DNA from 2 places in the Streptomyces sp. ALB3 genome. Region 2 is predicted to be linked to the other one. Evidence: predicted binding sites of a transcription regulator. Region 2 holds the regulator's gene; the other holds the start of a gene.

Region 1 (3,925 bases), on a different contig from region 2:
GGACTCCTTCATCACGTCGCCCAGCTGACCGGTCAGTGTGAGGCCGGACGCCCCCGTCTCCGGATCGGCGAGCGACGCCTCCACGAACAGGACGTCGCCTCCCGCTCCGGTCACCGCGAGGCCGGTGGCCACGCCCGGTACCGCGGTGCGGCGCTCGGCCGGGTCCTGGGCGGACTCCGGCACGTGGTGCGGCCGGCCGATCAGGCCCCGCAGGTCCTGGTCGGACACCGTGAACGGCAGGTCGCGTTCGCCCAGTTCGTGCTGGGCCGCGACCTTGCGGAGCAACCGCGCGACGGCCCGCTCCAGGTTCCGCACCCCGGCCTCCCGGGTGTACTCGCCGGCCAGCTTGCGCAGCGCCGACTCGTCGAGGCCGACCTCCCCCTTCTCCAGTCCGGCGCGTTCCAGCTGGCGCGGGAGCAGGTGGTCGCGGGCGATGACGACCTTCTCGTCCTCGGTGTAGCCGTCCAGCGTGACCAGCTCCATGCGGTCGAGCAGGGCCTCCGGGATGGCTTCGAGCACGTTGGCCGTCGCCAGGAACACGACGTCGCTGAGGTCGAGCTCGACCTCCAGGTAGTGGTCGCGGAAGGTGTGGTTCTGCGCCGGGTCGAGCACTTCGAGCAGGGCCGCCGCCGGATCACCGCGGAAGTCCGAACCGACCTTGTCGATCTCGTCGAGCAGGACGACCGGGTTCATCGAACCGGCCTCCTTGATCGCCCGTACGATCCGGCCGGGGAGCGCGCCGACGTACGTGCGGCGGTGACCCCGGATCTCCGCCTCGTCCCGGACACCGCCGAGCGCGACCCGGACGAACTTGCGCCCCATGGCGTGCGCGACGGATTCCCCGAGTGACGTCTTCCCCACGCCGGGCGGGCCGACCAGCGCCAGCACGGCGCCGCCGCGCCGGCCGCCGACCACGCCGAGGCCCCGGTCGGCGCGCCTCTTGCGCACCGCGAGGTACTCGGTGATGCGCTCCTTCACGTCCTGCAGGCCCGCGTGTTCGGCGTCGAGGACCTCCTGCGCGCCGCGGATGTCGTACGCGTCCTCGGTCCGCTCCGTCCACGGGAGCTCCAGGACGGTGTCCAGCCAGGTCCGGATCCAGGACCCCTCGGGGCTCTGGTCGGAGGCGCGCTCCAGCTTCTCGACCTCCTTGAGGGCGGCTTCGCGGACGTGACCGGGGAGGTCGGCGGCCTCGACGCGCGCCCGGTAGTCGTCGGACTCGTCCTCCGGGTCACCGTTGAGCTCGGAGAGTTCCTTTCGTACGGCGTCGAGCTGGCGCCTCAGCAGGAACTCGCGCTGCTGCTTGTCCACGCCCTCCTGCACGTCCTTGGCGATCGCCTCGGCGACGTCCTGTTCGGCGAGGTGCTCGCCGAGCCACTGGACGGCCAGCTTCAGCCGGGCGACCGCGTCGGCGGTCTCCAGCAGCTGCACCTTCTGGGCGGTGGTGAGGAAGGGCGAGTAACCGGAGTTGTCGGCGAGTGCGGAGATGTCCTCGATCTGCTGGACCCGGTCCACCACCTGCCAGGCACCGCGCTTCTTGAGCCAGCTGGTGGCCAGGGCCTTGTACTCCTTGGCCAGCTCGGCTGCCGCGCCGGGGACGGGATCGGGCAGGGATACGTCGATCCGCGTGCCCTCCACCCACAGGGCGTTGCCGGGCCCGCTGGTCCCCGCGCCGATCCGGATCCGGTCCCGGGCGCGGATGAGGGCGCCGGGATCGCCGTCCGACAGCCGTCCGACCTGCTCCACGGTGCCCAGGACGCCGGTCCCTGTGTAGTTCCCGTCGATGCGCGGCACCAGCAGCACCTCGGGCTTGCCGCCACCGGTCCGCGCGACGGACTGGGCGGCCTCCACGGCGGCGCGCACCTCCGCGTCCGACAGGTCGAGCGGTACCACCATGCCGGGCAGCACGACCTCGTCGTCGAGCGGCAGCACAGGCAGGTCGACCGGCGTGAACGCCTGGGACGCCTTGGACTCAGCAGTCATGATCTCCCCTTCGGCAGGCAAGTTGAGTTATGTGGACTCAATGCTTGTGAGCCGCAGAATGTTCCCCGGCCCGTGTTCGCTCTGAGCGATCAAGGCGGGGCGGGCACCCGCCTGCGAGACTCCGCCCATGCGCGAGGACACCGGCACGGAGGACAGAGGGCTCGCGGCGGACGGGACCATCCGGCGCGAGGGTGCGGCCCGTGACGTACAGGCGGCTTTCGCGCCGGTCGTCGCGGCGGCCCGCGCGCGCGTCGCCGCGTCGTTCGGCCCCGGGCGGCTGCACAGCGCCTACCTCTACGGCAGCGTCCCGAGGGGCACGGCCATTCCCGGCCGGTCCGATCTGGATCTGCTGGTGGTCCTGCACGACCGGCCCACCGACGCGGACAGGGCGGCGGCCGAGGAGACCCGCACGGCCCTGGACGCCGCGTTCACCGTGATCGACGGAGTGGGCCTGCTCCTCTTCTCCTCAGCGACGTGCTCAGCGAGGCCGAGCTCCATGATTCCGGCTTCTTCGTCGCCTGCCTCTGCACCCCCTTGCTGGGTGAGGATCTCGCCACGCTCCTGCCGCGCTACCGCCCCACCTCGCTGCTCGCCCGCGAGACGAACGGAGACCTGGCGGCCGTGCTCCCCCGGTGGCGCGCGCAGGCCGCCGCGGCCGCCGGTGACGAGGCGCGGGTGCGGCTGAACCGGCGCGTGGCGCGCCGCCTGGTCCGGACGGCCTTCACGCTGGTGATGCCGCGCTGGGGCGGCTGGACGAGCGACCTGCACCGGTCCGCCGAACTCTTCGCACTCCACTACCCGGACCACCCGGAACGCGCCGCGCAGATCCGGGCGGCCGCGAGGACGGCACGGACGCCGTCCCCGGATCGGGCCGTGACCGCCGCGCTCATCGATGACCTGGGGCCCTGGCTGGCCGCCGAGTACGCGGCGGCCCACGGGACGAAGGAACCCCGCGCAGGAGGGTGAGAACGCGGGAAACCACTGGCAGCGGGCCGGGTGGCGAGGAAAAATGAGCGGCTCCTGGAGAGAGCCGCCCCGCCGCGGGAGAACGGAGACCGCACCCATGCCCGTCACGGACGCCCACCGCCCCGTCGTCCTCGACCGGCGCGAGGGCCCGTTCGGCGAGGTCGTCCTGCGCGAGCGCGGTGACGACCTCGAGATCATCGCCAACGGCTGCTTCCTGATGGACACCTCCGACGGGCGTTCCGAGCGGTTGCTGGTCGACGCCGCACTCGCCGCCCTGCCCGTCGGGCGCCCGGGGCCCTCGGTGCTGATCGGGGGGCTGGGCGTCGGCTTCTCGCTGGTACGGGCCGCCGCCGAGCCGCGATGGGGCCGCATCGTGGTCGTCGAGCGCGAGCAGGCCGTCATCGACTGGCACCTCGGCGGACCGCTCGCCCGGGTCTCCGGTACCGCGCTCACCGACGCGCGGACCGAGATCCTCCCCGCCGACCTCGTCGCCCACCTCCGAACGACTACCGAGTGTTACGACGCGCTGTGCCTCGACATCGACAACGGGCCCGAGTGGACCGTCACCGAGGACAACGGAAGCCTCTATTCGCCCGCCGGTCTGGCCACCTGCCGAGACCGGCTGACCCCCGGCGGCGTCCTCGCCGTCTGGTCCGCGCAGCCGTCCGCGGCCTTCGCGCGGGCGTTGCGGAATGCCGGATTCCGCGCAGTAAGAACCGAAGAAGTAGCGGTTGCCCGAGGTGTGCCGGACGTGGTCCATCTCGCACTCCGGGGCCACTGAACCCCCACCCCGTATGCACATCCCTGCCCCACCATGGAACAGGTGACACAAGTCCGCCGGTCCGTCTCCTTCCCGCGGGTAACACCTTCACGACGGACAACACCCTGCGTAGCCGAGAGGCGTCCTCTGCCTTTACGCTGCTGACCGGCACTAGGGATCACCGACGACATTCACAAGCGATAACCGTGCCTCCGGGGG
Region 2 (3,925 bases):
CTCAAGGGCGAGGACACCGCCGAGATCCGCACCGCCACCGAGAAGGTCGCGGCCGTCTCCCAGAAGCTGGGCCAGGCGATGTACGCCAACACCCAGTCCGAGGGCGCGACGCCGGGTGCCGAGGCGCCGGGCGACGGCGAGGCCAAGGCTGCCGACGACGACGTCGTCGACGCCGAGATCGTGGACGACGAGAAGGACACGAAGGGTGGTGCGGCGTGACCGAGGAGACCCCGGGCTTCGAGGAGAAGCCTGACGTCCCCTCCGGCGCCAGCCCCGACGACGCCGAGCCGAAGGAGGCCGCCCCCTCCGAGAAGGAGGAGGCGGCGGCCCCGGCCGGGGACGTACAGCAGACAGCGGCTCTGACGGCTCAGCTGGACCAGGTCCGTACCGCGCTCAACGAGCGTACGGGCGACCTCCAGCGGCTCCAGGCCGAGTACCAGAACTACCGCCGCCGGGTCGAGCGCGACCGGGTCACGGTCAAGGAGGTCGCCGCGGCGAACCTCCTGACCGACCTCCTGCCGGTGCTCGACGACATCGGCCGGGCGCGGGAGCACGGCGAGCTGGTCGGCGGCTTCAAGGCGGTGGCCGAGTCCGTGGAGACCGTCGTCGCGAAGATCGGCCTCCAGCAGTTCGGCAAGGAGGGTGAGCCCTTCGACCCGACGATCCACGAGGCCCTGATGCACTCGTACGCGCCGGACGTCACCGAGACGACCTGCGTGGCGATCCTGCAGCCCGGGTACCGCATCGGGGAGCGCACCATCCGCCCCGCACGGGTGGCCGTGGCCGAGCCGCAGCCGGGTGCCACGCCCGCGGCGGCGAAGGAAGAGAAGGCAGACGACGAGGAGAGCGGTGGCACCGAAGAGGTCTGACATTCCGTCCGACCACTGCGGTGAACGCCGACGGGGCGTGCGGCCGGCCGAGGGGCCGGCCGCACGGCCGATCGTCCGGAAGGAGGGACGTCGATGAGCACGAAGGACTTCGTCGAGAAGGACTACTACAAGGTCCTCGGCGTCCCCAAGGACGCCACCGACGCCGAGGTCAAGAAGGCCTACCGGAAACTCGCCCGCGAGTACCACCCGGACGCCAACAAGGGCGACGCCACGGCCGAGGCGCGCTTCAAGGAGATCTCCGAGGCGAACGACGTCCTCGGTGACCCCAAGAAGCGCAAGGAGTACGACGAGGCGCGCGCCCTCTTCGGCAACGGGGGCTTCCGGGCGGGTCCCGGTGGCGCGGGCGGCAACTTCAACTTCGACCTGGGCGACCTCTTCGGCGGAGCCCCGGGCGGTGGCCAGACCGCGGGTGCCGGCGGCTTCGGCGGCGGCGGCCTGGGCGACGTGTTCGGCGGACTGTTCAACCGCGGTGGTGCGGGCACACGTGTGCAGCCGAGGCGCGGCCAGGACATCGAGTCCGAGGTGACGCTCAGCTTCACCGAGGCGGTCGACGGGGCCACGGTCCCGCTGCGGATGTCCAGCCAGTCGCCCTGCAAGGCGTGCTCGGGCACCGGTGACAAGAACGGCACCCCGAGGGTCTGTCCGACGTGCGTCGGCACCGGCCAGGTGTCGCGCGGCACCGGCGGCGGGTTCTCGCTGACCGATCCCTGCGTGGACTGCAAGGGCCGGGGCCTCATCGCCCAGGACCCCTGCGAGGTCTGCAAGGGCAGCGGCCGGGCGAAGTCGGCCCGCACGATGCAGGTCAGGATCCCCGCGGGGGTGCTGGACGGCCAGCGGATCCGGCTGCGCGGCAAGGGCAGCCCGGGCGAACGCGGTGGTCCGGCGGGCGACCTGTACGTCGTCGTCCACGTCGACGCCCACCCGGTCTTCGGCCGCAAGGGCGACAACCTCACGGTCACCGTGCCCGTCACCTTCCCGGAGGCGGCTCTCGGCGGCGAGGTGAAGGTACCCACGCTGGGTGGGCCTCCGGTCACCCTGAAGCTCCCTGCCGGCACCCCCAACGGGCGTACGATGCGGGCCCGGGGCAAGGGCGCCGTGCGCAAGGACGGCACCCGGGGAGACCTTCTGGTCACCGTCGAGGTGGCCGTCCCCACGGACCTCGGCGCGGACGCTCTGGACGCGCTGGAGGCCTATCGGAAGTCGACCGCGGGGGAGGACCCGCGGGCGGAGCTGTTCCAGGCCGCGAAGGGAGCTTGAGATGGACGGCCGTCGACGCAATCCGTACCAGCTGACCGACGAGTCACCGGTCTACGTGATCTCCATCGCGGCTCAGCTCTCGGGCCTGCACCCGCAGACACTGCGCCAGTACGACCGTCTCGGCCTGGTCTCGCCCGACCGCACGGCCGGGCGGGGCCGGCGCTACTCGGCCCGTGACATCGAGCTGCTTCGCACCGTCCAGCAGCTGTCCCAGGACGAGGGCATCAACCTCGCGGGCATCAAGCGCATCATCGAGCTGGAGAACCAGGTCGCCGCGCTCCAGCAGCGCGTCGCCGAGCTCTCGGCGGCGGTGGACGGCGCGGCCGTGGCCATGCAGCAGCGCGAGGCCCAGGTCCACGCCTCCTACCGGCGTGACCTGGTGCCGTACCAGGACGTGCAGCAGGCCGGCGCGCTGGTGGTCTGGCGGCCCAAGAGGCCCAAGGACTGAGCCGGCGGCGGCCGACGGACCGAGCCGGCCCGGAAGGGGCCCGCCCGGGAGTCTCACGACTCCGGGGCGGGCCCCTTCCCGGTGGCCGTGGTGGTGTCCACGATGCCGGACCGCATGATCAGGACGCCGAGGTGGGTCCGGCTCGTCGCGCCCAGGGTCTGCATGAGCTTGGCGATGTGGGAGCGGCAGGTCCGGACGCTGATGCCCAGCTTGCGTGCCACCACGTCGTCGACGTGGCCCTCGCCGAGGAGCCGGGCGATGCTCTGCTGGACGGCCGTGACCTGGGCGCCGGGGGTGGGAGCGGGCAGCTGCTGCGCGAAGGGTGTGGCCTGGGCCCAGAGGACCTCGTAGACCTGTATGAGGTAGTCGACCAGGGCGGGGTGCCGTATGCGCAGGGCTGTCCGGCGGTCGGGCGCCGCCGGGATGAACGCGACGGTCCGGTCGAAGATGAGCAGCCGTTCCACGGTCTGCTCGGTGGTGCGCACCTGCAGGTTCTCGGACGGTATCTGGTCGAGGTAGGCCCTGATGGTGGTGCTGTAGCGCGCCGGGTGCTGGTAGATGTGCCGCAGCCGGGCGCCCCGCGCGATCGCCGTCAGGGCGTTGGCTGTACCCCGCCGCATCCCGTTGAGGGGCCGGTCGCTGCCCGGCTGGGCCGTGAGGACCTGCTCGGTGACGGCGGAGGTCGCGTCGCGCAGGGCAGCCTCGATCACCGGTTGCCCCTCCAGGACCGTGAACGCCAGATCGGGGTCGGCGCTGGCGACGGACGACAGGGGGGTCAGCGCACTGCTGAGCGCGGCGGCGAGCTGTACGCGCTCGTCGAGTTCGCGGGTGATCGGCTGGAGCAGGTGCGCCAGGGCGGCGGACGGGGGGACGGGGCGCATCCACGCGGAGTCGGCCGGCTCGGGCTGGACAAGGCCCATGTCGGCCAGGCAGGGGGCGGCCGTGAGAGCGGTGCGGGGGATGCGTCCCGCGACGACTGCTTCCTCGTAGAGCCTCAGACCGGTGGCACAGAGCTCTCTCGGCCCGTGCGAATGCTGTGTGTTTGCGTCATCGGTAGTGATTTGACGACCCCTCACTTCCTGCACTGCAACAAGATGACCGTGGCGCGTGGGCGGCTGCGGGGGGAGTGTGGAGCTGTCGGGAGGGAGCGGGGGGCTCTCCCGGTCCGTTCCGGACGTGCCGTGGCCGTCACTCCGCCTGCGCGGTGGTACCCGTCGGCCCGGGGCGGCGGCGCTCCGGGTGGCGTGCGGTCAGGAGTCCTGGTCCAGGATGCCTGACCGTGCGATGAGATAGCCCAGCTGCGCACGGCTCGTGCTGCCGAGGGTGGCGG

Evidence for each region. The regulator HspR, encoded in region 2, represses chaperone genes until heat shock. The targets are predictions, from matches to a motif close to TTGAGNNNNNNNNNCTCAA.
Region 1: the regulator HspR is predicted to act here: its motif matches at 2,003-2,021, upstream of lon (endopeptidase La).

Annotation. Positions count from the first base shown of each region.
Region 1 covers NZ_JBISCE010000003.1:623,062-626,986, reverse strand. Annotated here, with positions in the region: gene lon (endopeptidase La) at 1-1,980, opposite strand, end outside; partial or broken gene ACHFIV_RS04770 (nucleotidyltransferase domain-containing protein) at 2,108-2,946, shown strand; gene ACHFIV_RS04765 (spermidine synthase) at 3,044-3,727, shown strand.
Region 2 covers NZ_JBISCE010000046.1:219,203-223,127, reverse strand. Annotated here, with positions in the region: gene dnaK (molecular chaperone DnaK) at 1-219, shown strand, start outside; gene grpE (nucleotide exchange factor GrpE) at 216-869, shown strand; gene dnaJ (molecular chaperone DnaJ) at 963-2,147, shown strand; gene ACHFIV_RS31005 (heat shock protein transcriptional repressor HspR) at 2,149-2,595, shown strand; gene ACHFIV_RS31000 (helix-turn-helix transcriptional regulator) at 2,649-3,656, opposite strand; gene ACHFIV_RS30995 (helix-turn-helix transcriptional regulator) at 3,846-3,925, opposite strand, start outside.